DNA from 4 places in the Planctobacterium sp. AWH2_060 genome. Region 3 is predicted to be linked to each of the others. Evidence: predicted binding sites of a transcription regulator. Region 3 holds the regulator's gene; each other region holds the start of a gene.

Region 1 (5,694 bases), 500 kb from region 3:
TTGGCCTCCTAACCCCCTGTGTCAGGATAGTTGTCGCCTCAGTTTTTCGAATTGTTAGACAGGGGGCGGATGACAGGTTTGAGTGAAACACTATCCAGAGAAGCATAGGAAGGCAGTTGTTAGCAAGTTAGTTGAAAGCGGTTTATCATTGCGCCAGTTTTCACAGAGAGAAGGTATCAACCTTTCTACCCTGTGTAGTTGGCGAGATAAATACTTAGAGGCAGACTACAACTTGACTAAAAGTGATGACCCTAAAGACTGGTCGGCAGAACAGAAGTTCTCGGTGGTTTTAGAGACGGCCACATTGTCGGAAGTTGAATTAAGTCAATATTGTAGGGCGCATGGTCTTTATCCTGAGCAAATTCAGCAATGGAAACAGAGCTGTATCTCAGGTAATCAGACAGAAGCTCAGCAGCGTAAACAACAGGCGCAGGAGCGCAAAAGCGACAAAAAGCGCATTAAGGAGTTGGAGAAGGAACTCAAACGTAAGGATGCTGCTTTAGCTGAAACTGCGGCTTTGTTGGTGCTGAGAAAAAAGTTAAATGCCTACTGGGGGGAAGACGAGGACAGTTAACCACACTCCCGGATAGGCAATATTATGTATCATTGGTTGACGAAGCCGTTATGGCTGGAGTCAGAAAAATCAAAGCCTGTGAGGTAATTGGATTATCTCTTCGCACACTGCAACGATGGCAAGAAGCAGGCGGTATAAGTGCAGACAAAAGACCTGAGGCGAGCAGACCGCTGCCAGCAAATAAATTGACTGAAGCGGAACAGGAGGCAATTTTAGACACCTGTAATCAGGAGCGGTTTGCCAGTTTATCGCCATGCCAGATAGTCCCCATATTGGCTGATGAAGGGACTTATCTGGCTTCGGAATCCAGCTTTTACCGGGTTCTGAAAGCGAATAATCAGCTGAAACACAGAGGCAAGGCGAAACCTAAAGGGAGTATGATAAAGCCAGACGGGTTTAAAGCTAAAGCGCCCTGCGAGGTCTGGACATGGGATATTTCCTATTGTCCGTCCACGGTAATTGGTCGATTTTTCTATCTCTACATGATTATGGATATCTTCAGTCGCAAAGTGGTTGGGTGGGAAGTGCATGACAGTGAATCTGGTGAGTATGCAGCTCGCCTCCTTGAGCGCACACTGTGGTCAGAGAAGTGTGTTAATGAAGATATTATATTGCACTCTGACAACGGCAGCCCGATGAAGAGCCTGACGATGCAGGCAAAGATGATCGACATGGGAGTCATTGGCTCACGTAGTCGCCCGGGTGTCAGTAATGACAATCCCTACTCTGAATCCTTGTTTCGCACAGTAAAGTACTGTCGTCGATGGCCAAGTGAAGGCTTTAAAACACTGGAAGAAGCGAGGCTTTGGGTAAAAGAGTTTGTTCAATGGTACAACACTGAGCATCGCCATAGTCGGATCAAATTCGTCACGCCGGAACAACGACACAATGGTGAGGATAAAATGATACTAGCGAAGCGTGCAAATCTATATGCAAAAGCAAAGGGCACAAATCCTAACCGGTGGTCTGGCGACACCCGCAACTGGGATCAGATCGATGTTGTGGAACTCAATCCGGAGAGCAAAAAAGAAGCAGCTTAACGGCTTAGGCGACAACTACCTTGAAAAACGCCGCTGATGGCAACAGATTACCGGGGCAGAAACTCAATTAGCAGGTGTAATTCACCGGACGCTTACAAATTACGTACGGTTAACAGCGTAAAATTACGATGGGTGTCCATGTAAATTTGTCCATGTAAATATCAGGCCTTTAACCGATTATTGTTATCCCTGCTGCGTCTCACAAAATCGAGACTGCGATCAAAATCTGACTTCGCCAGTCTGTCGTACATCACCACATTGACGGTAGCTGCGAGGTTCATACTACCGTGGGTAGGAATGTAAATAACGTCATCGCACTGGGCCAACACTTCCGGTGCCACCGAACCATCTTCGGGACCAAACAGGTAAAAAGCGTTGTGCGGATGTTGATAATCCGGTAACGGAATTGCGCCTTCCACCAACTCCACTACCACCCGTCGTGCTCCTTTTGGGGTCATGGCAATCAAATCTTCGACACCAACAGTGGGAATTTTTTGATGTATGTTTTGGGTATCGGCATTGAATTCTTTGGCGTAGCGATAGCGGTTGCCGGTGTAAAACACAGAGCTTGCGCCATAACAGCCTGCCGCCCTTAATATGGAAGCAACATTGCTGGCAGATTTGGGATTTTGTAAGCCGATGGTGATTAACTGGTTTTGCATGAAGAGCCTCTATTCCATTAGAGACTGATTGTAATGTAAATCCTCAGGAGGGAAAACGCTCAGGGACAAGAATGTCCCTGACATTTAGTGCAGTTGCTCTTCTTTTTCTTCGACAAAATCCTCAGCCAAATCCAGTTTTTCTTTTCCGGATAACACATGTCCCGCCTGCTGGAACACTTCTTTTTCCTCTTCCTCAAGGTGATGCAGTACCTTGTCTTGCAACTGCTTCATATAGTGCAGCCAGGCCGGGGAACTCATGTCGGTATCGTCCAACACTTCAATCAGGTTATCAATCTCATGATGTTCATGAATGCCGTGCCGAGACTGCTCCAGCGTTCGATCAGAGTTCATCAGTTTCTTGTAAAAATGACGCTCTTCAGCCGCCGCATGAGCCTGCAACTCCTGCTTAAGCTCAGCGTAATACTCTCTGCGCGGCTTGGAGTCACCCGATGTGCTGACCAATATTTTCATCAGCAAACGCTGTTTTTCGTGATCCCGGCGAATGGTTTCAAAAATTTCCATAATTTACTCCTTTTAGTTGCTTGATTTAACAGGAGCGAAGACTGTGCCAGATCGGAAGGAAGCTATAAGCTTATGATTTAACTAGCGATATCTAAAAAGCGGATAAATGAGAATTGCGCCACTCTGTAAAAATTTCACAGCCTTATCGGTAAGATTTATCTGTGGCTGTCCTTGTAATTAACAATTTACATAGCGGACTCTGATGTATATTTGGCGTATCAGGCGTCGGACTGATAATAGGCCAGAAACATCGCAGCGGTCGATTCAGCAATATCCCGTTTTTCGGCTTCTGTTGGCGGAGCTTCAGCACACATGAGCTGTGGCCAGAAACAACTGCCCTTCACCAAACTGTGAATTTGCGTGTTAGCCTTTTCAATATCCAGGGGCTTGAGACGCTTATCCTGCAAGGCTCTTTTTAACCAGCGCTGTAATACCGTTTCATAATCCCTGAATACAGCAGATTCCTGTCTCAGATCTTCCGGCGAATACATAAAGTGACCAAATGCCACCCTTGTCAGATTCAGATATTCTTCCGAGGCAATAACATCGATTTCAGATTTTATTAACGCCACCAGTTGCGGCTCAAGCGGCTGATCGGATTGATAATTGTCGTCGCTGTCCACCATGGAATTTTTCCACATAGAGGACAGAATGTGCATCACCAGGTTTTCTTTGGCTTTGAAATGATTGTACACCGTGCGTTTCGACACCTGCGCTTCTTCCGCAATTTTGTCCATACTGGTGCCTTGCACGCCATCCCGCTGAAAAGCCCGCTTTGCCGCACTGACTATGGCTTCACGCTTTAACTCAGAACGCGTCTTCTTCTCTTCAACCATAAAATAACTGCCACCTGTTTTGCACTGCAATGAAACGATACCCAACAAAATTTACACTAATTAGTTTACTTTTTCCAATCACAAAGTAAACTACACCGTGTCGTTTACTTTTTATTGGTTATGGGATTCTGCTCATGCGCTTAAACATTATCTTGTTTTTCAGTGTTCTGGTGCTGACTCTGGGGTGTAGTAGTACCCATCATCGCCTGCCGTTGCATCTTTCAGATCAATATTACAATTATCTGCAGCCAGATTTCGATTTATACCTGGAAGAAACAGAAAACTATTTAATCAGTGAGCGTCGCTTTCTCAGTGATGACCGGGCACTGGAACTGGCCATGAATATGCCCTTTCAACAATCCCCGGAACAGGCCACAGACAAGGCCATTTTATTAGTACACGGCCTCAGTGATTCGCCGTTTTCTTTTGTGGATATCAGTCGCTCACTGGTAAAGCAGGGATTTTATGTGCAAACCCTGTTGCTGCCCGGTCATGGCTCCAAGCCACAAGATATGAAGCTGTCGCGTTATGAAGACTGGCAACAGATAGTGGATCACTACGCAAATTTGTTAAAACAAGATTACTCACAAGTGTGGCTGGGAGGCTACTCAACAGGCGCTAATTTAGTCACCATTCACGCATTGCAGCAGCAGGATATCGCCGGACTGTTATTGTTTTCGCCGGGATTTGAATCTAAAGCGGTTCGCTTTGAACCACTAACGCCACTGCTGGCCAGTGTTTTACCTGTTAGCTGGCGCTCCGATGATATTAATCTGGCCCGCTACTCCGGTGGTCCACTGCACGGGGCAGCGGCCTATGCGAAAAGTGCGGATATAGTTCGCCAACTTCTGGAAGAAAAGCCAGTAACCATCCCCACCTTTGTCACCATCAGTGAAGCAGACAGTGTTATTAACGCGCAAGCCATTAAAGATATTTTTAGCCGCAGTTTTAACCACTCTGCCAGTGAACTGCTATGGTTTGGGGAACAGGTTTTTTCTGAAAACAATATCCGGAGTAAGTCTATGCACTTACCCATGTTCAACATCAGTTCCGGTTCACACATGAGTGTACTGTTTGCCCCCTGCAATCCATATTATGGTTTGTCTGGCAGCAAGCGTATGTGTAACAACGGCTTAAACAGCAAAGAAACAGCAACCTGCGAATCCGGTAGTGATATCTGGTTTGCGGCCTGGGGCCACGAACACGAAGGCAGAGTTCACGCTCGTTTAACCTGGAACCCCTACTTTGGCACCATGATGGAGCGTATTGAGCATCTCCATAGCAATGCCACCACCCTGATATCAAACAGTAATCTGAGCGGGCAATAATGCCACCAACAACCAGACATCACGCCATTACAGAGAGGATTTTATTATGGCTTTCGCAAGAACAGTAAAAGGGATCGCCACACCAGCGATTCTGTTTTTAATGACGTTAGGTCTGTCGGCCTGTCAGCAACAGGAAGCGGCGCAGCAACAACAAGCACCGCAGGCAATGCCGGTTAAGGTGTTAAATCTTGCAACCGAAAATGTCACAGAATGGGATGAGTTCACGGGTCGTTTTCAGGCTGCCAAGCGCGTTGAGGTAAAAGCCAGAGTCAGTGGCTTTATTGAATCTGTCACCTTTAATGATGGTCAGCTAATTGAGAAAGGTCAGGTACTGTACGAACTGGATAAACGCCCATTTCAAATAGCTCTGGACAGTGCTGAAGCGCAACTTAAATTAGCTCAAAAAGAATTGGACCGCGGCCAAAACCTGGTAAAAAACAATTCCATTTCTCAGGAACAACTGGACGAGCGCTTGCAGCAATTACAGGTGGCACAGGCTAATTATGATCAGGCACGTCTGAATTTAGAATTTGCCTCGGTAACTGCGCCTATTACTGGCCGCATTGATCGTACCTATGTCAACGAGGGCAATCTGGTTGTGGGTGGTAATGCCAGCGGTGAGCCACTAACCACGATTGTGACCACTAACCCCATTCACTTTTATTTCTCAGCCAGTGAAACCACTGTTCTCAACTACATTCGCCGTCAAATCGCTCACCCCGATGCCATCAA
Region 2 (5,694 bases), 230 kb from region 3:
ACACTCGCATTACTTGCATTATTGGCAACTGCCAATGCCATGGCCGATAAACCCAAACTGGTGCTGCAAATCACCGTAGATCAGTTAAGGGGAGACTTGTTATTCCGCTATCAGGATAATTTCCTAAGCAGTGAAAATGAAAAGGGATTCAAGCGCTTTTTAGACGACGGCACCCTGTTCACCAACGCACACTATCGTCACGCGGCAACGCTTACCGCAGTAGGTCACGCCACCCTAGCCACAGGTGCTATTCCATCTCAGCACGGATTAATTGGTAACAACTGGTTTGATGTGGCTTCGCAATCCGATATGTATTGTGTCGCCGACAAGAGCACACTGCTATTAAATGGCGAAGGCCACAGTGCCTCCCCAAAGAACCTGATGGCTTCTACCTTTTCTGATGAGTTGCACTTTGCCACCAATGGCAAGGCCAAAATCTATTCGGTATCGGTGAAAGATCGCGGTGCAGTGCTTACCGGTGGTCACTTCGGCAAGTCTTTCTGGATGGATAAAAATACCGGTAACTTTGTCACCAGTTCCTATTATTACGACACGCTACCGCAGTGGACGGCCAGTTTTAACAGTTCCGGCATGAAGGATCACTACCTGGGTAAACAGTGGGATCTGTCTAAGCCAGAGGCGTTATACGTCAATTCCGCAGCCAACCAGCTGTTCCAGATCCCGCCAAAAGGATTTAACCGGGGCTTCCCTCATCAATTGCCAGACATAGCAGATAAAAACTACTACAAGGCGCTTAATTACACTCCTTATGCCGACGAGTTAACCGCCAATTTCGCCAAACACATCGCAGTGCAAGAACAACTGGGTAAAGATGATATTACCGACTTTCTGGCCATCAGTTTTTCTTTAAACGATTACATTGGCCACAACTATGGGCCCTACAGCCGCGAAGCAGAAGATGGCTTGTATTTGCTAGATAAAACCCTGGCGGATTTATTTAACTTTCTGGATAAAGAGATTGGCCTTGAGCATGTACTGGTGGCCTTCTCAGCAGATCACGGTGTTGACGCCATTCCCGAATACAAAAAATCATTGGGATTCTCAGGTTTGCGCGGTGATGTCTCCAATAAATTCAAAGCCTATGTAAAGAACTACGCAGAAGACAACAAGATCGAAGGTGAATTGCTTTCTTTCGTCAGATTGCCAAACATCTATTTAAATCACGACACCATTAATGCAGCAAAACTGGACCTAAATAAGGTATTGCAAGACTTTAGCAAAGAACTGCAAACCTACGATGAAATTGCTGCGGTTTACAACAATATTGAACTGGCCAAGGGAACGCCTAAAAATGACCCCATATCACAAAAGGTCAGCAACAACTTTGTGCAACAGCGCTCTGGTGATTTAATTGTGGTGCAGAACACTTCCACCATGACCGGAAGTTATTCTGCAGCAACTCACGGCTCGCCCTATAAATATGACACCCATGTTCCGGTTTACTTTACTGGCTGGAAAGTCCCCGCGCAGCGCGTCACCCGTTTGGCGTCTCCGGAAGACCTGGCAGTGACTTTGTCAGCAACCCTGGATATCGGTTACCCGGACAAATCCACTGGTAATGTGCTACCTGAAATAGCAGATTTGCAATAATCTGAGCGATAGTTTCAACGGCCAGGCGCTCTCCTGGCCTTTTTCATTCTCAGGTATATTCCAGCAACTTGCACAAGACAAACAGTCAACACTATACTTTCAGGCAGTACTTTCTGACCGAGACATTTTTTGCTGAAGTTATTTACCTATAGTCTGGCTCTGCTTCCCCTGTTGGGACATGCCCAACAAACTGCCCCCAGTTCAGCGACATGCCCTCAACAATGGTTTGATATTCAGCTTCCACCGGGCAGCAAAACATGTCGAATTTTTGGCGTCAAAAAACCATCAACTCTGAGTTTTTACATTAATTCACCCACCCAATCCGTGGCAGAATCCTTAAAGGTGCAACTCAATACAGAGCAAATGACTGAGCAAGGAAAGTATCTGACAATTCACAGCGCAGACAAGCAATATCGCGCCTACATCTTTGCGGACGGGGCCGGGACACAGGTGAACCTGATTTATAATTAAGACGCATTGCATCGTCTCTAATAATTTCTTCAATGGCTTGCTAACTCTGGCACTGACCTTGCTTTCAGAGGTACCAGAAAAGCGTATTTCAGTTAGCAGGAGAAAATATGGAACTCGCAATCGTTTTATTTATGTTACTTATCGTTGTGACGGTGGGAGCTATCAAATTAAATGACGGTGGCCTCGCCTTTCCATTTACCCGAAAAACCAATTTATTTACCCCGGTTGAGCGCCAGTTTCTGGATCTGTTAGAAGCTTCTGTGGGTGATAAATACCGCATTATTTGTCGGGTTCGCCTGGTGGACATCCTGGCGGTACGTCCCAAAACCGAAAAGAAAACCCTGCGCACAGCAATGCAACGCGCCGCAGGACATCATCTGGACTTTGTGCTTTGTGACAAAGAAGACCTGTCGCCGGTAATTGCCGTTGACCTGGTTCATCAGAAGAACAAGAAAGATGGCTACAAGACTCAGCGTGACTGGTTCTTAAGTGGTGCGCTTGACGCTGCACGTATTCCTCATTTGCGCATTAAAGTAAAAGGCGGTTACAAACCTGCAGACATTCGCGCTTGCATTAATGCCAAGCTGGCCCCTATTAAATATAAAGAGCCGAAAAAGCCGCTGGTAGCCGGAACAAATAACCCAGATCGCAAAGCCACCTTTACGCGTCCTATTGCGGCCTGATTGCACAATTACTTCATCGACCTCTGGTCACCCCTTAATTGCCAGACTTTGTCTGGCATTTTTTTATTTACGACTGTTTTTTAGGTGAGCCTGTCGTTAAACTGTCTGACCATGGTGGTTGCATTTGGCGACAGCGTCGGAATAAATTCCGACCTACGGGTGGCTGAATTAAGCATCGGCGTCGGAATAAATTCCGACCTACAGATATGATTGACGTGTCGGAATGCGTTCCGACCAACAGGCAGGATTTATAAATAACTATGAAAATTGGTATTTTAGGCGCAATGGATCAGGAAATTGCACTGTTAAAACAACACATGCAATTAAAAGAAACCTTCCATTTTGCACACCTTGAATATTACGTCGGCACCATCAATGATGTCGAAGTGGTACTGGTAAAATGCGGCATCGGTAAAGTCGCTGCATCGGTTTCCACTACAGTTATGATAGACAAATTTGCACCGGACTTTGTGGTCAACACTGGCTCTGCCGGTGGCTTTGACACCCAGCTCGATATTGGCGATGTGGTTATTGCTACCGGGGTACAACACCACGACGTTGACGTAACCCACTTCGGTTATAAGCGGGGTCAGGTTTACGGCATGCCAGATATCTATCCTTGTGATGTCAGAATGGTGGACGCAGCCGTAAACGCTGCCAACAATATTACCTGTACTAAAATCAAAAGAGGTTTGGTTTGTACTGGCGATTCATTTATTGGCTGTGACGATGCAGTTACTCGACTCAGAAGTTTGTTCCCGGATATGTCTGCTGTAGAAATGGAAGGTGCAGCGATTGGGCAAACCTGTTTTATGCTGGATACACCATTTTTAGTGATTCGTTCACTTTCAGATATCGCAGGCAAAGAATCTTCAATATCCTTTTCTGAATATCTTGAACAAGCCGGGAAAAACTCAGCAGAACTGGTTATGGCCATGATTCAGGAGTTGGCGAGATATCAAGGTTAAGGGCCTAAATGGAACTGTTTTCCGAATTAAATCCCGCGCTGCTCAGTGCGGGCATTTTGGTTGTGGCATTGCTGGCGGAAGCCAATATTCGCTGGAGCGACAAAAGTCACCCACTGACTTTCCTGAAAATTTTCGCTCGCGCTTTAGGTAAAAAAGCCGCCAACAATCAACGGGCCGCAGGACAACAACGGATCGCCGGACTTATGGCTATCTTTGTGTTGTTAACGCCGCTGGCAATTCTTATTTTTGCTATTCAATGGTTTGCCGAATACGACTGGTTCTTTGAGGCTTTCTACCTGTTTCTCGCGCTTCGATTTAGCGCCAGTAACTTAAAAACCCGACAAATCATTCAGCAATTGCGTCAGGACAAAAGAGCACTGGCCAGAAACACCTTATCCGGCATAGTGTTAAGAGAAACCAGTAACCTGTCTAAAGTTGGCATTATAAAAGCCAGCATGGAAACCCGCATTCTGCGATTCCATTACCAATATTTAACGGTTATTTTCTGGTATCTGATTGGTGGCGGCATAACCGCCCTGCTCTATCGCTGTTTGTATGAAATGAGTCAGGAGTGGAATCTCAAGCTCAAAGTCTACACACACTTTGGAAAACCAGCGGCCTGGTCAATGTTTATCATGCAGTGGCTTCCAGTGCGGATTTCCACGCTGTTTTTCAGTATTACCCTAGGCTTGTCCGGCTCTTTCGCCGCAGTAAAACGTCTGGGTTCGCAGGTATCCAGCCACAGTTTGATTCTGGCTGTATTTGCTGGTGCATTAAAGTGTGAATTAGGTGGACCAGCTTATTATGGTATTAAAAAGATTAGACTACCTAAATGTGGCACAGATACCTTACCTGGGTTGGAAGATGCCAGAAAACTGGGTATACTTCTGGCGCAATATTTGTTGCTGTTAATCATGTTAATCGCGCTGATTTACGTTGCCCTTATACTCAGATATCCTTCCACCTCTTGAACTGGAGGTAATGGTGTCTGGAAAAATTACTTTCTGGAACTAACAAACCCCAAATGAACAATAAAAAATACCACATTACCGCTTTAGGTAACGCTTTAGTTGACTTGGAATTTCGAGTTGACGAAGAAATTTTCGATTCCCAAGATATCGAAAAAGGTGTGATGACACTTATCGACAAAGAACGCCACTTAGAATTATATACTCAGCTCGAAAGCAATTATCAATTGGAAAAGAAAGCGTGTGGTGGCTCAGCAGCAAATACCGTAGTGACAGCCTCACAATTCGGAGCTAAAACATTTTATTGCTGCAAAGTAGGTACAGATAACTTTGGTCACTTTTACAAAAAAGACCTGACCGATGTCGGTGTAGATCACCTTCTAAATGAAGTTCATCATGACGGTGAAACTGGCAAATGCATAGTTATGTTGACTGACGATGCAGACCGAACCATGAATACTTATTTGGGTATAACGTCGTCATTAGATAAAAAGCAAGTAATAGATAGTGCGATTATAAACTCTGAATATTTCTATATAGAAGGTCATTTGATGTACTCGGACGAGGCTGTAGAAGCTATCTTGTACGCAAAAAATCTGGCCAGAGAGAATGATGTCAAAGTTGCTTTAACCGTTTCTGATCCTGCGGTGGTCAAATATGCAAGAGAAAACCTTGAGCGGGTTATCGGTAATGATGGTGTAGATATACTCTTTTGCAACTTTGATGAGATAACAGATTATGGTCAAGGCTGTCCGGACAAGGGAATACAGGATTTAAAAAAGAAAAGTGAAATTTTAGTTGTGACAAAAGGAAAGGACGGTGCAACTGTCTATCCCTACGATCTCAAGGAAGTTTCTGCGTCTGCCTATGCCGTTGAAGCAATAGACACTACCGGCGCAGGGGATACATTTGCTGGTGCATTTTTATATGCCCTGAGCGAAAATTTAGACATATCTACAGCGGTAAGATTAGCTAACAGAACCGCAGCTGAAT
Region 3 (5,694 bases):
GCTTCTGGAGCAAATGCAACAGATAAAACTACTCGCTTGTGATGTTGATGGTGTCTTTAGTGATGGTCGTATTTACATGGGCAATCAAGGCGAAGAGCTCAAAGCCTTTCACACCAAAGACGGTTACGGCCTGAAAGCGCTAATGGCCGCCGGAGTTGAGGTTGCCATTATTACTGGTCGTAAGTCTAAGATAGTGTCCGACCGTTTTTCAGCGTTGGGGGTTAGGCATATTATTCAGGGTGAAGAGCAGAAAAAAACAGCCCTGCAAAAGTTGCAGTCTCAATTGAATATCCCGCCACAGGCCACGGCATCGATTGGCGACGATCTGCCCGACACTGGCATGTTTGAATTATCCGCAATCAAAGTAGCGCCCGCAGATGCCCACCCGACAGTGCTGGCCTTGTGTAATTATCAAACTAAGGTTTCCGGAGGATTCGGTTGCGTCAGAGAGCTATGTGATTTGATTTTATTGAGTCAGGGAAAATTACAAGGAATACTGGCGAGTAGCGTATGAGCCGCATTCATATCAGCATTGGCTTATTGTTTATTGTGTTGCTGGCGCTTTATGTCAACATGATTGCCGATGACAACACGCCGCAAGCCATTGATGACACGCCCGAAGCCTGGAATCCCAATTATCAGGCCCGCAATATGAAAAGTACTTTGTACAACGACTCTGGCAGCGTCAACCACGAGGTTTTTGCCTCTTCCATGGAACATTATGATATTTTGGGTTTTACCCTGTTTGAGAACCCGGAATACACCATTTACACCGATGAAACCGAGTCTCCCTGGCAAATAGTTGCCAAAGAAGGAACGCTATATAGCGACCAACGTATTGAACTTGAGCAAAATGTCCTTATCAAAAGCCTTAATCAGGATGATTTTGTACAAACTATCGAAACCAGCTTTGTCGAAATTGATTTGCTCAACAAGACCGCCAAATCAAATAATCCCGTCACCATAACAGGTCCGGATTTTGTGATAGAAAGCAACGGGTTAACTGTCAATCTGCTGACCCGAAAATTGGAACTAAAAGACCATGTTAAAACGATTTATCAACAACCTGTTGCCCATTAGCAGCCTGTGCGTGCTGCTTTCATTTCCGGTTTGGGCAGGCAAAGACGACTTTAAACTTCCGATTGAGGTTGATTCAAAGTCTCAGTTCGTGGATGGTAAGCGCAAAACTTCGGTATTTAAAGAAGACGTTCATGTGCGTCAGGGCACCCTGTCTATCAATGCCGACGAAGTGAGAGTGTCCGCTGAAGCGGGCAAAGGCAAAGAAATTTTTATTGCCTTGGGCAAGCCTGCTGTGTATTCGCAAACCATGGATGATGGCAGTAAGATCACTGCCAAAGCCGAAGAAATCCGCTACGTGGTCGAGTTTCGCACCTTAGAGCTAAATGGTGCTGCAGAACTTTATCAGGACACCAGTATGGTGAAAGGTGAAAAGATCAGCTTTAATTTAGAGAAAGAACAATTGATCGCAGGTAGTAACGAAGCCGATGGAAGAGTGACTACCGTTTTTCAGACCGACGATAAAAATTAACGCGCAACCCAACAAGGAAAACCATTTCAGTGCCCACGTTATACGCGAATAATCTGGCAAAATCCTATAAAAGTCGTCAGGTAGTGCGCGATGTCAGCATCGAAGTCAGCACCGGCCAGATAGTCGGCTTGCTCGGTCCTAACGGCGCAGGTAAAACCACCACCTTTTATATGATTGTGGGTCTCGTACCTTTAGACAAGGGCGAGATTTTCATCGACCAGCATCAGCTAACCCTACAACCCATGCACGTTCGCGCTCGACACGGCATTGGCTACCTGCCACAGGAATCTTCAATATTCAGAAAACTCAGTGTTTTTCAAAACCTGATGGCTATTTTGCAAATGCGCAAAGAACTGGACAATGAGCAACGGGAAGAGCTGGCAGACGAATTGCTGGATGAGTTTAATTTAAATCACATTCGACATAATTTAGGAATGAGTCTGTCCGGTGGTGAGCGGCGCAGAGTAGAAATTGCCCGCGCTTTGGCAGCCAATCCACAATTTATTTTGTTGGATGAACCCTTCGCAGGCGTTGACCCAATTTCTGTTAATGATATAAAGAAGATCATTCATCATTTGCGAGACAGAGGAATTGGGGTATTGATCACTGACCACAATGTAAGAGAAACTCTGGACGTATGTGAACAGGCCTATATTGTCAGTCATGGTCAGGTAATCGCAGAAGGCGAACCAGAAACAGTTTTAGCAAATCAGCAAGTAAGAGATGTATACCTGGGTGAGCAATTCAGGCTATAGTAACACTAACAATAATCTATTGATTGGGGCACAATTACCCTGAGCACTGGAGTCGGAAACTACCATTTTTAATGAAGCCGTCTTTACAACTAAAATTTAGCCAACAGCTAACAATGACCCCTCAATTGCAGCAAGCTATTCGCCTGCTGCAACTGTCGACGCTCGACCTGCAACAAGAAATTCAGGACGCGCTGGACGCAAACCCTCTGCTGGAAGTGGATGAAAATACCGAATCCAGTAGCGATGAAGGGCTAGAGTTATTAAAAGAGCCTAAATCAGCAGAATTGAATGGCGCCGACAGCGACAACGAATTCAGTGGTTCCGATGGCATGGACTCCAGCGATGCTCTGGAGAAAAACGACTTACCAGACGAGCTTCCCATAGACAGCACCTGGGACGAATATTACAGCGCCTCTTCAGCGCCCGCTTCATCAGGCGGAGTGGGTCCGGATGACGACCAGGTATATCAGGGCGAAACCAGCGAATCCATTCAGGACCATTTGCTGTGGCAATTGCATTTAACCCCTTTCAGTGAAACCGACGAAGCCATCGCGCTTGCGATCATCGATTCTATCGACGAATCCGGCTATCTGAGGATGTCGGTAGAAGAAATTCTCGAAAGCCTCAACGACGAAGAAATTGAACTGGACGAAGTAGAATGTGTCAGAAAACGCATTCAGCACTTCGATCCTCTGGGCTCAGGCTCACTGACTCCGCAAGAATGTTTGCTGGTTCAGTTAGGACAATACCCCAATGACACCCCCTGGTTGAAGGAAGCAAAATCACTGTTGTGCGACTTTTCCGATCTGCTGATGGCAAAGGATTTTCGCACCCTGATCAGAAAATCAAAACTGCGCGAAGAGCAGTTAAAAGAAGTGCTAAAACTGCTGCAAACCTTGAATCCTCATCCAGGTGCCACATTAAACAATAAAGAGCCAGATTATGTCATTCCTGATGTATCAGTGATGAAGAAATCCGGTCGCTGGATTGTGGAACTCAACCCCGATGCCGTGCCTAAGCTGAATATTAATCAGCAGTACGCGGCCATGAGTCGGGGCAGCAAAAACAGTGCTGATGGACAGTTTATTCGCTCACACATGCAGGAAGCCAAGTGGTTTATCAAAAGCATTGAAAGCCGCAACGAAACCTTGCTAAAAGTTGCCAATTGTATTGTGCAGCAACAACACGGTTTCTTTGAGCATGGTCCGGAAATGATGAAACCCATGGTACTCAACGACGTCGCTGAAATGGTAGATATGCACGAGTCCACAATTTCCCGTGTGACCACTCAAAAGTACATGCATACGCCACGGGGTATTTTTGAGCTTAAATACTTCTTTTCCAGTCATGTGGCCACGGAAAATGGTGGTGAGTGTTCCTCCACGGCCATCCGGGCATTGATTAAGAAATTGGTGGCAGCTGAGAATCAAGCCAAGCCACTGAGTGATAGCAAAATTGCGCAATTGTTAGCCGACCAAGGCATTATGGTAGCCCGGCGAACCATTGCAAAATACCGGGAATCACTCTCGATTCCTCCATCTAACCAACGTAAGAGTCTGTTATAGACTTCCCTACAGAAGGACGACCAATTATGCAAATAAACTTATCAGGTCATCACGTCGAAATCACCGATTCTCTTCGCGATTATGTCGATACAAAATTCACAAAGCTGGAACGACATTTTGATCACATAAACAATGTATATGTCATCTTAAACGTTGAAAAACTCAATCAAAAAGCTGAAGCAACTTTACACCTTGACGGTGGCGAGGTTTTTGCCACCTCTGAACACAGAGACATGTACGCCGCCATCGACTCCCTCATCGACAAGCTCGACAGGCAGGTAATCAAGCATAAAGAAAAGCTCAAGAGCCATTAAGGGAGTTTAATAAGGGATGGAAATCAAAGACATCCTTTCTCAGGACTGCACGCGCTGTGCAGTCCCCATCACCAGCAAAAAACGCGCATTGCAAATCATCAGCTTAGTCGCCAGCGAAAAACTCAGCGAACTGACCGAAGAAGATGTGCTGAACAGTCTGCTTTGTCGCGAAAAGATGGGCAGCACCGGCATCGGCAATGGCATTGCTATCCCCCACGGTCGGGTTGAAGGTCTGAGTAGTCCTTTGGCTATTGTACTCACCTGCTCGCCTGGTATAGAATTTGACGCAATCGACAATCAACCTGTTGATATATTTTTTGCGATTTTGGTACCCGTTGAGCAAACCGAGGGGCACTTGCAAACTCTCGCCCGTATAGCTCAAAAACTCAGTGACAAAGAGGTCACCAAAGTAATTCGCAATTGCCATTCAGACAACGCATTATATGAAGCACTGGTATGAAACTAATTGTGATCAGCGGACGGTCCGGCTCAGGAAAGTCTGTGGTATTGAGGGCACTGGAAGATCTTGGTTATTATTGTGTAGATAACCTTCCGGTTAGCATGTTACCAACACTGACCCACGCGGTTGTCAGTGAATACGACCAGATTGCCGTCAGTATCGACGTGCGAAACTTGCCTAAAGATCCCGAGCAGCTCACTGAAAATCTCGATTTTCTGCCCAATAAAACGGATCTCACCATCATCTACCTGGATGCCAGTGATGATATTCTGGTGAAACGCTACAGCGAAACCCGTCGTCTGCATCCGTTGTCTAAAAACAATATTTCCCTGGCAGATGCCATCGTTAAGGAACGAGAGTTATTGGTTCCGATCTACGAAAGAGCAGACCTGCATATTGATACCGATAAACTGTCGATTCATCAATTGGCCGAGCTGGTGCGGGAACGAATTTTAGGTAAGAAGTCCTCACGCCTGGTGCTGGTATTTGAGTCCTTTGGCTTTAAAAATGGTATTCCGAAAGACGCAGACTATGTTTTTGATGTTCGCTTTTTACCCAACCCACACTGGATACCAGAACTCAAACCCTATTCAGGAAAAGACGCGCCGGTAGCACAGTACCTGACAGCACAGCCCATAGTAAATAAAGTGGTTGGACAGTTCCAAAACCTGATAGAAACCTGGCTACCCCACCTTGAAAGAAACAACCGCAGTTATGTTACTGTCGCCATAGGCTGTACCGGTGGTCAGCACCGCTCAGTGTTTATTGCCGAAACGCTGGCCAACTATTTTTCAGTTTCCCACCCTGACGTACAAATCAGACACCGAGATCTGGACGAGTGAATAAAGCAGAACGAACGCTAACCATCACCAATAAATTAGGTCTTCACGCCAGAGCCGCCACCGAATTGGTGAAGCTGGCCGCATCATTTTCCGCGACCATTATGCTGCATAAAGATGGCAAAAGTGCCTCTGCCGACAGCGTATTGGGATTGATGATGTTGGAAGGCTCACAAAACAAACAAGTGAAAGTCATTTGTGAAGGCGCTGAT
Region 4 (5,694 bases), 3.4 Mb from region 3:
CTGTTGATGCTGTCTGCAAAATACTTGTCCATAAACTGACGCAAGGTTTTTAACGGGTGCTCATCATCCCGGACGATACTGTCACCATAGGTGATGAGCACGACATCCTGCTGATCCCAGTTGTTCTGAAAAACCCCTGGCTGTTTGATGTCTTTATCCAGGCGCATCAGTGCGATCAGTTCATCACTCAGTGTTTGGTACGAGCGATTCAGCGTTATGCCATCGTAGATGACTTCCAGTTGTTGCTGTAGTTTGTGTTTTAAGTTGTCTAACAGCTCTGACATAACAGGATCCTTTAACTATATTCGTTGAAGTCTAACTCTACCGCTTCCTTTATCTCTTCGAGAATATCTGGTACTGCGCTAACGACACGGTTCCAGGTGGGAATAAAGGGCGTTTCCATGGGATTTTCCAGAAAATGCTGACCTGCCGTCATGATGTTTTGCGCAAACATCTCCACAGCATTTTCTTCAGTGTGAATATCAAATTTTAGGCCATTCATAATGGCATCGTTGTTGAAAGTTTCCACAAAATCAAGGGCAATTCGATAATAGGTGGCTTTCAGCGAACGGAAGGTGCCGGCATCAAATTTTTCACCCTGAGTGGCCAGTTTTCTGAATAGTGCTTTGGCGATATCAATAGACATTTTAGACAGTCCCGCTTGTTGATTATCCAGCGACAAATCCTGATGTTTATGATCGTAAGTTTTAGCAATATCCACCTGGCAAATCCGGTTATGGGAATAATTGCGATGCATTTCCGACAGGGTGCCAATCTCCAATCCCCAATCACTGGGAATGCGTAAATCATTTAAGACATCGCGACGGAATGAGAATTCACCGGCTAATGGATAACGAAAACTGTCCATATATTCCAGATATTCATTGTGACCACAAACACGCTGTAGCGCTCGGATCAAAGGGGTAACCAACAAGCGCGAAACCCGACCGTTAATCTTGCCGTCAGCGACACGAGCGTAATAGCCTTTACTGAATTCGTAATTAAATCTGGGGTTGGCCACGGGATAAAGCAGACGTGCTAGTAATCCTCTGTCATAAGTGAGGATGTCACAATCGTGTAAACCGATAGATTCGGCTTTTTTGGTAGCCAGAATGTAACCCATGCAATACCAGACATTACGTCCCTTGCCCAATTCAGTGGGGGCTAATTCCAGGGCTTGTAATTTGGCATCAATCGCTTTCAGACGAGGGCCATCGTTCCACAAAACTCTGTGGTGTTGAGGTAGTTTTTTGAAGAAATCCAGGGCGTGGCGATATTGCGCTTCGTCAGCTCTGTCCAGGCCAATAACCACTTGTGATAAATAGTCTACCTTGCTGATATCTTCGATAATATTGGGTAGTGCCTCGCCTTCGAGTTCGGAAAACAAAGAAGGTAACAACAAGCCCATAGGACGAGCCTGGCTAAAAGTTTTTAGTTCAGCTTCGAGATCCTCTGCACTGCGGTCGGCCAGATTGTGTAGCGTCGTAATGACACCATTTTGGTAAAAGTCTGCCATGGGTATTTACTCCTGATTGAAGACGATTTTTTCGAGGCATTCGGACCAGCCATCTGGCCCACAGAGGGTACTTTTGTAAAGATGTTTTGATTTTTTTATTATTGGAAAAGGGTGGTGTGCCGATTTTATCTGCACAGCAATATCAGCAGCTTCCAGCATGGCGCTATCATTTTGGCTGTCGCCCAAAGCGATGCTGGTGAATTGTTGTTCTTCACATTCTTGCGAGAACATTTGAGTCAGCCATTGCTGAGCTTTGCCCTTATCTGTGTCGCCACAAATATGGGTAAAGCGGCCACCGGTTAATACTGTGGCGCCTGCGGCCTGCATGCTATGTAAAAACTCTCGTTTGGCGTATTCATCACCTGACCAATGAAGCGGCTCGCCGTATTGACGCTGCATGGCCATTTGTGCAGCTTCTGGTGTTAGTCCTGTCAGCGCCACAACCTCAGACACACTCATCTGCGAGAAGCCTTTAAACATACCGTAAAAGTGCTGTCCGTGTTGTTGAATTAATGTCAACCAATGCTGTCTTTCATGAGTAAATGACTTTATCCACATGTCATCTTTTTCAATGGTCTCAGGTGGTTGCCAGGGGAAAAAGTCTTTGGGGATTGCAACCGCAGCCCCATTTTCAAAAATAAAAGGGGTCTGCAATGCCGCAGCTTCTGTAAAGGCTTTGATTTCAGCAAAGGTTTTACTGCTGTTGGGGATCACAAAGTGACCAGCCGCTTTCAACTTGTTGAGCGTGTCAGACGCTGCCGCGAAGCTATAGTTGTCATGATCCAGCAAGGTGCCATCGAGATCAGTAAAAATGAGATAGGTAGCTACGGACATGCACTGTACTCCAAACTAAAATGTTATAAACCAATCGTGCCTTGAATGTTGCGCAGATTATCCAGTTCCAATACCACGTCACAGCTTTGCGGTAATGATCTCAAACACTCTTCGGTGAGGCGCTGATAGAATTGAATAAACTGCAAAACCTCAGCTTCATTCATCAGACGATTGTTATTTGTGCCCTTAATCGTAGCGGATAATTTTTGTTCCTGCTCCAGTCGCCATTGGAAGACGTTGTCAAAACCCGGCGCCTTTAACATCACCCAAAAATCCATCAGGGAATAGAGTGGTTGATAATGTTCGGTTATTTGCTGATTTACCCAGTTGCGCCAAATTCGGTTGGCATCTTGTTCTGCTTCCAGCGCGTTGACCGGGTAGCGCAGTTGCAACTGAGATTGTGGGCTGACACCCCAACACCAACCTTCCATGATAACCAGATCCACCGGGCCATTTATTTTTGGCCAGTCACTGCTGGGATAGGGGTTATCTGTTGCTTTATTAAATCTAGGTACAGGCACACTACCTGGCGCTTTTAAAGCAGTCAGTGTTTTTGCCATTAATTCGTTATCGTGTGTACCTGGGACGCCACGGGTTGCCAGCAGTGGTGAAATACGTTCTGCCAATTCACGTCTGGTTTTGCGGTCGTGATAAAAGTCATCGAGGGAAAGCACCGCGACTTTCATTCCATTAGCCGTAAACCATTCCCCTAAAAATGCACTCAGAGTGGATTTCCCAGAGCCCTGGCAACCGTTTATGGCTAAATAAAAAGTGCCATTGTGTAGCGTCTGAGCTTCTGCAATTTTTTCTGCCAGGGGCAAAAAGTACCGGGACACCGTCTCGGCAAAAGCGTTTGGCAATTGATGAGTTGCTAAAAAGTCATTCAAAAATGTGGCTTTGATAGCAAATACTCCTGATTTAAATAGGTTGTTGCATTGCGAATGGTTTCAACATCCATGCCATCGCATGGATGATCTGTTATTTAACTTTGAACCTATAAAACTTAGGGGCTAGGGGATAATGATAGTGGAAAATACACATTGTCGAGAAATCTTCGATGCACCAAAATGGTGAGCATTATCAAAGAACCCTAAGCTAATGGTGCAATTTTTTGCTACAGATTGGTGCGAAATACATAAGCGATATAAGGAATAAACAAAAGGTTGCGTTAAATCGCTAATCTGTTGCTGATGATTGGGGTGAAATACTTGAGTAAATTACTCAGGTAATTTACCATTGCCGCCATTAATAGGACAGATGCCTTGTTATTCTTCGGAGTGCGTTCGAAGAAGGTATTTTGGTCAGCAAAATTAAAGATGATGGTATGTCTGAACAAATAGAAGACGCGTTAAGAAAAGAGTATGAAGCGGGTTTCGTTTCGGCGATTGAGTCGGAAACATTTGCCCCTGGACTGGATGAAGACGTTATTCGTCGTATTTCAGCAATTAAAGGTGAACCTGAGTGGATGTTAGATTGGCGCCTTAAGGCCTTTAGAATCTGGCAGAAAATGGAAGAGCCTGAGTGGGCGCATTTACATTACCCAAAAATCGATTACCAGAATATTTCCTATTATTCTGCGCCTAAGAGTATGGCGGATAAGCCCAAGTCACTGGACGAAGTTGATCCAGAGCTGTTGGCTACCTACGAAAAACTGGGTATTCCACTACACGAGCAGGAAATGTTAGCAGGCGTCGCGGTTGATGCCGTATTCGATTCAGTGTCGGTCGTTACTACTTATCGTGAAAAGTTGGAAGAAGCCGGTGTTATCTTTTGCCCCATTTCAGAAGCGGTGCACAAATACCCTGAACTGGTGAAGAAATATCTGGGCCGCGTTGTACCACAACACGACAACTATTTTGCCGCGCTAAATTGCGCCGTTTTTACCGATGGCTCTTTTGTTTATATTCCCAAAGGCACACGCTGCCCGATGGAGCTATCCACTTATTTCAGAATTAACGAGCAAAATACAGGACAATTTGAGCGCACACTGATTGTTGCTGATGAAGGCAGTTATGTCAGTTATCTGGAAGGCTGTACAGCACCACAACGCGATGAGAATCAGTTGCATGCTGCTGTCGTTGAGTTGGTTGCATTAGATGACGCTGAAATCAAATATTCCACAGTACAGAACTGGTACCCAGGCGATGCAGAAGGCAAGGGCGGTATCTATAACTTCGTAACTAAACGCGGTATTTGCCACACTAACGCCAAAATCTCCTGGACACAGGTAGAAACCGGTTCTGCCATCACCTGGAAATATCCGAGTTGTATATTGAAGGGTGACAACAGTATCGGTGAATTTTATTCTGTGGCCTTGACTCGAGGCAAACAACAAGCCGACACGGGCACTAAGATGATTCACATCGGTGAAAACACTAAATCCACCATTATCTCAAAAGGCATTTCAGCAGCGCAGAGTAACAACAGTTACCGCGGTCTGGTGCAAATGCACAAGAGTGCCAAAAAAGCCCGAAACTTTACTCAGTGTGATTCCTTGCTGATTGGAGACCAATGTGGCGCTCACACTTTCCCTTATGTAGAAAGCAGTAACCCCAGCGCCATTGTGGAACACGAAGCCACCACATCGAAGGTTAGTGATGAGCAAATGTTTTTGTGTCAGCAACGTGGATTGGATGCCGAAAAAGCCGTATCTATGATCGTTAATGGCTTTTGTAAAGAGGTCTTTAAAGAGCTACCTATGGAGTTCGCAGTAGAGGCCGGTAAGTTATTAGAAATCAGTTTAGAAGGTTCGGTGGGTTAATCCTGACGAGGCAAGCAAGGTAAAGAATTAATGTTAAAGATCAGCAATTTAAAAGCAAAAGTTGAAGATAAAGAAATCCTGAAGGGCTTGAGTCTTGAGGTAAAGCCCGGCGAAGTGCATGCCATTATGGGCCCCAACGGCGCCGGTAAAAGTACTTTGGGTTATGTATTGACCGGCCGTGATGGTTATGAAGTAACCGGTGGTGAAGCAGCTTTAAACGGTGAAGATTTGCTGGAGCTGGAAATTGAAGAGCGCGCTCGCGCTGGATTGTTCCTGGCCTTCCAATATCCGGTGGAAATCCCCGGTGTCAGTAATCTGGAATTTATGAAAGCCGCGGTTGATGCCATTCGCGAAGAACGCGGTGAAGAAGCGCTGAGTTCTGCTGACTTCTTAAAAGCTGCCAAAGCAGCCTGTAAGCAGGTGAATCTGCCTCTGGATTTCCTGAAACGCGGCGTTAATGAAGGCTTTTCTGGCGGTGAGAAAAAGCGTAACGAAATCATGCAGATGCTGCTGTTGCAACCTAAGCTGTGCATCCTGGATGAGTCCGATTCTGGTCTGGATATTGATGCGTTAAAAGTGGTAG

Evidence for each region. Region 3 encodes sigma-54, which starts transcription at its own class of promoters, with help from an activator protein. Its sites were predicted from a motif close to GTTGGCACGNNNNTNGNNT; they were not measured.
Region 1: ACXAD8_RS17105 (hemerythrin domain-containing protein) is a predicted target of sigma-54. The motif match lies at 2,831-2,849, and genes of this name have one in related genera.
Region 2: ACXAD8_RS20380 (DUF2726 domain-containing protein) is a predicted target of sigma-54. The motif match lies at 2,128-2,146, and genes of this name have one in related genera.
Region 4: ACXAD8_RS04765 (kinase) is a predicted target of sigma-54. The motif match lies at 3,296-3,314, and genes of this name have one in related genera.

Annotation. Positions count from the first base shown of each region.
Region 1 is NZ_JBSWTG010000001.1:3,999,618-4,005,311, reverse strand. It holds one part of gene ACXAD8_RS17115 (IS3 family transposase) at 83-545, shown strand; one part of gene ACXAD8_RS17115 (IS3 family transposase) at 545-1,614, shown strand; gene ACXAD8_RS17110 (RNA methyltransferase) at 1,776-2,276, opposite strand; gene ACXAD8_RS17105 (hemerythrin domain-containing protein) at 2,361-2,798, opposite strand; gene ACXAD8_RS17100 (TetR/AcrR family transcriptional regulator) at 3,017-3,664, opposite strand; gene ACXAD8_RS17095 (alpha/beta hydrolase) at 3,769-4,962, shown strand; gene ACXAD8_RS17090 (efflux RND transporter periplasmic adaptor subunit) at 5,009-5,694, shown strand, end outside.
Region 2 is NZ_JBSWTG010000001.1:4,732,381-4,738,074, reverse strand. It holds gene ACXAD8_RS20390 (alkaline phosphatase family protein) at 1-1,611, shown strand, start outside; gene ACXAD8_RS20385 (hypothetical protein) at 1,741-2,082, shown strand; gene ACXAD8_RS20380 (DUF2726 domain-containing protein) at 2,190-2,765, shown strand; gene ACXAD8_RS20375 (5'-methylthioadenosine/adenosylhomocysteine nucleosidase) at 3,026-3,733, shown strand; gene ACXAD8_RS20370 (cobalamin biosynthesis protein CobD/CbiB) at 3,742-4,704, shown strand; gene ACXAD8_RS20365 (adenosine kinase) at 4,758-5,694, shown strand, end outside.
Region 3 is NZ_JBSWTG010000001.1:4,504,585-4,510,278, reverse strand. It holds gene kdsC (3-deoxy-manno-octulosonate-8-phosphatase KdsC) at 1-514, shown strand, start outside; gene lptC (LPS export ABC transporter periplasmic protein LptC) at 511-1,080, shown strand; gene lptA (lipopolysaccharide transport periplasmic protein LptA) at 1,043-1,549, shown strand; gene lptB (LPS export ABC transporter ATP-binding protein) at 1,579-2,304, shown strand; gene ACXAD8_RS19375 (RNA polymerase factor sigma-54) at 2,376-3,869, shown strand; gene hpf (ribosome hibernation promoting factor) at 3,896-4,183, shown strand; gene ptsN (PTS IIA-like nitrogen regulatory protein PtsN) at 4,200-4,643, shown strand; gene rapZ (RNase adapter RapZ) at 4,640-5,485, shown strand; gene ACXAD8_RS19355 (HPr family phosphocarrier protein) at 5,482-5,694, shown strand, end outside.
Region 4 is NZ_JBSWTG010000001.1:1,085,952-1,091,645, reverse strand. It holds gene ACXAD8_RS04780 (sugar phosphorylase) at 1-284, opposite strand, end outside; gene ACXAD8_RS04775 (glycosyltransferase family protein) at 296-1,516, opposite strand; gene ACXAD8_RS04770 (HAD-IIB family hydrolase) at 1,523-2,350, opposite strand; gene ACXAD8_RS04765 (kinase) at 2,374-3,237, opposite strand; gene sufB (Fe-S cluster assembly protein SufB) at 3,675-5,111, shown strand; gene sufC (Fe-S cluster assembly ATPase SufC) at 5,142-5,694, shown strand, end outside.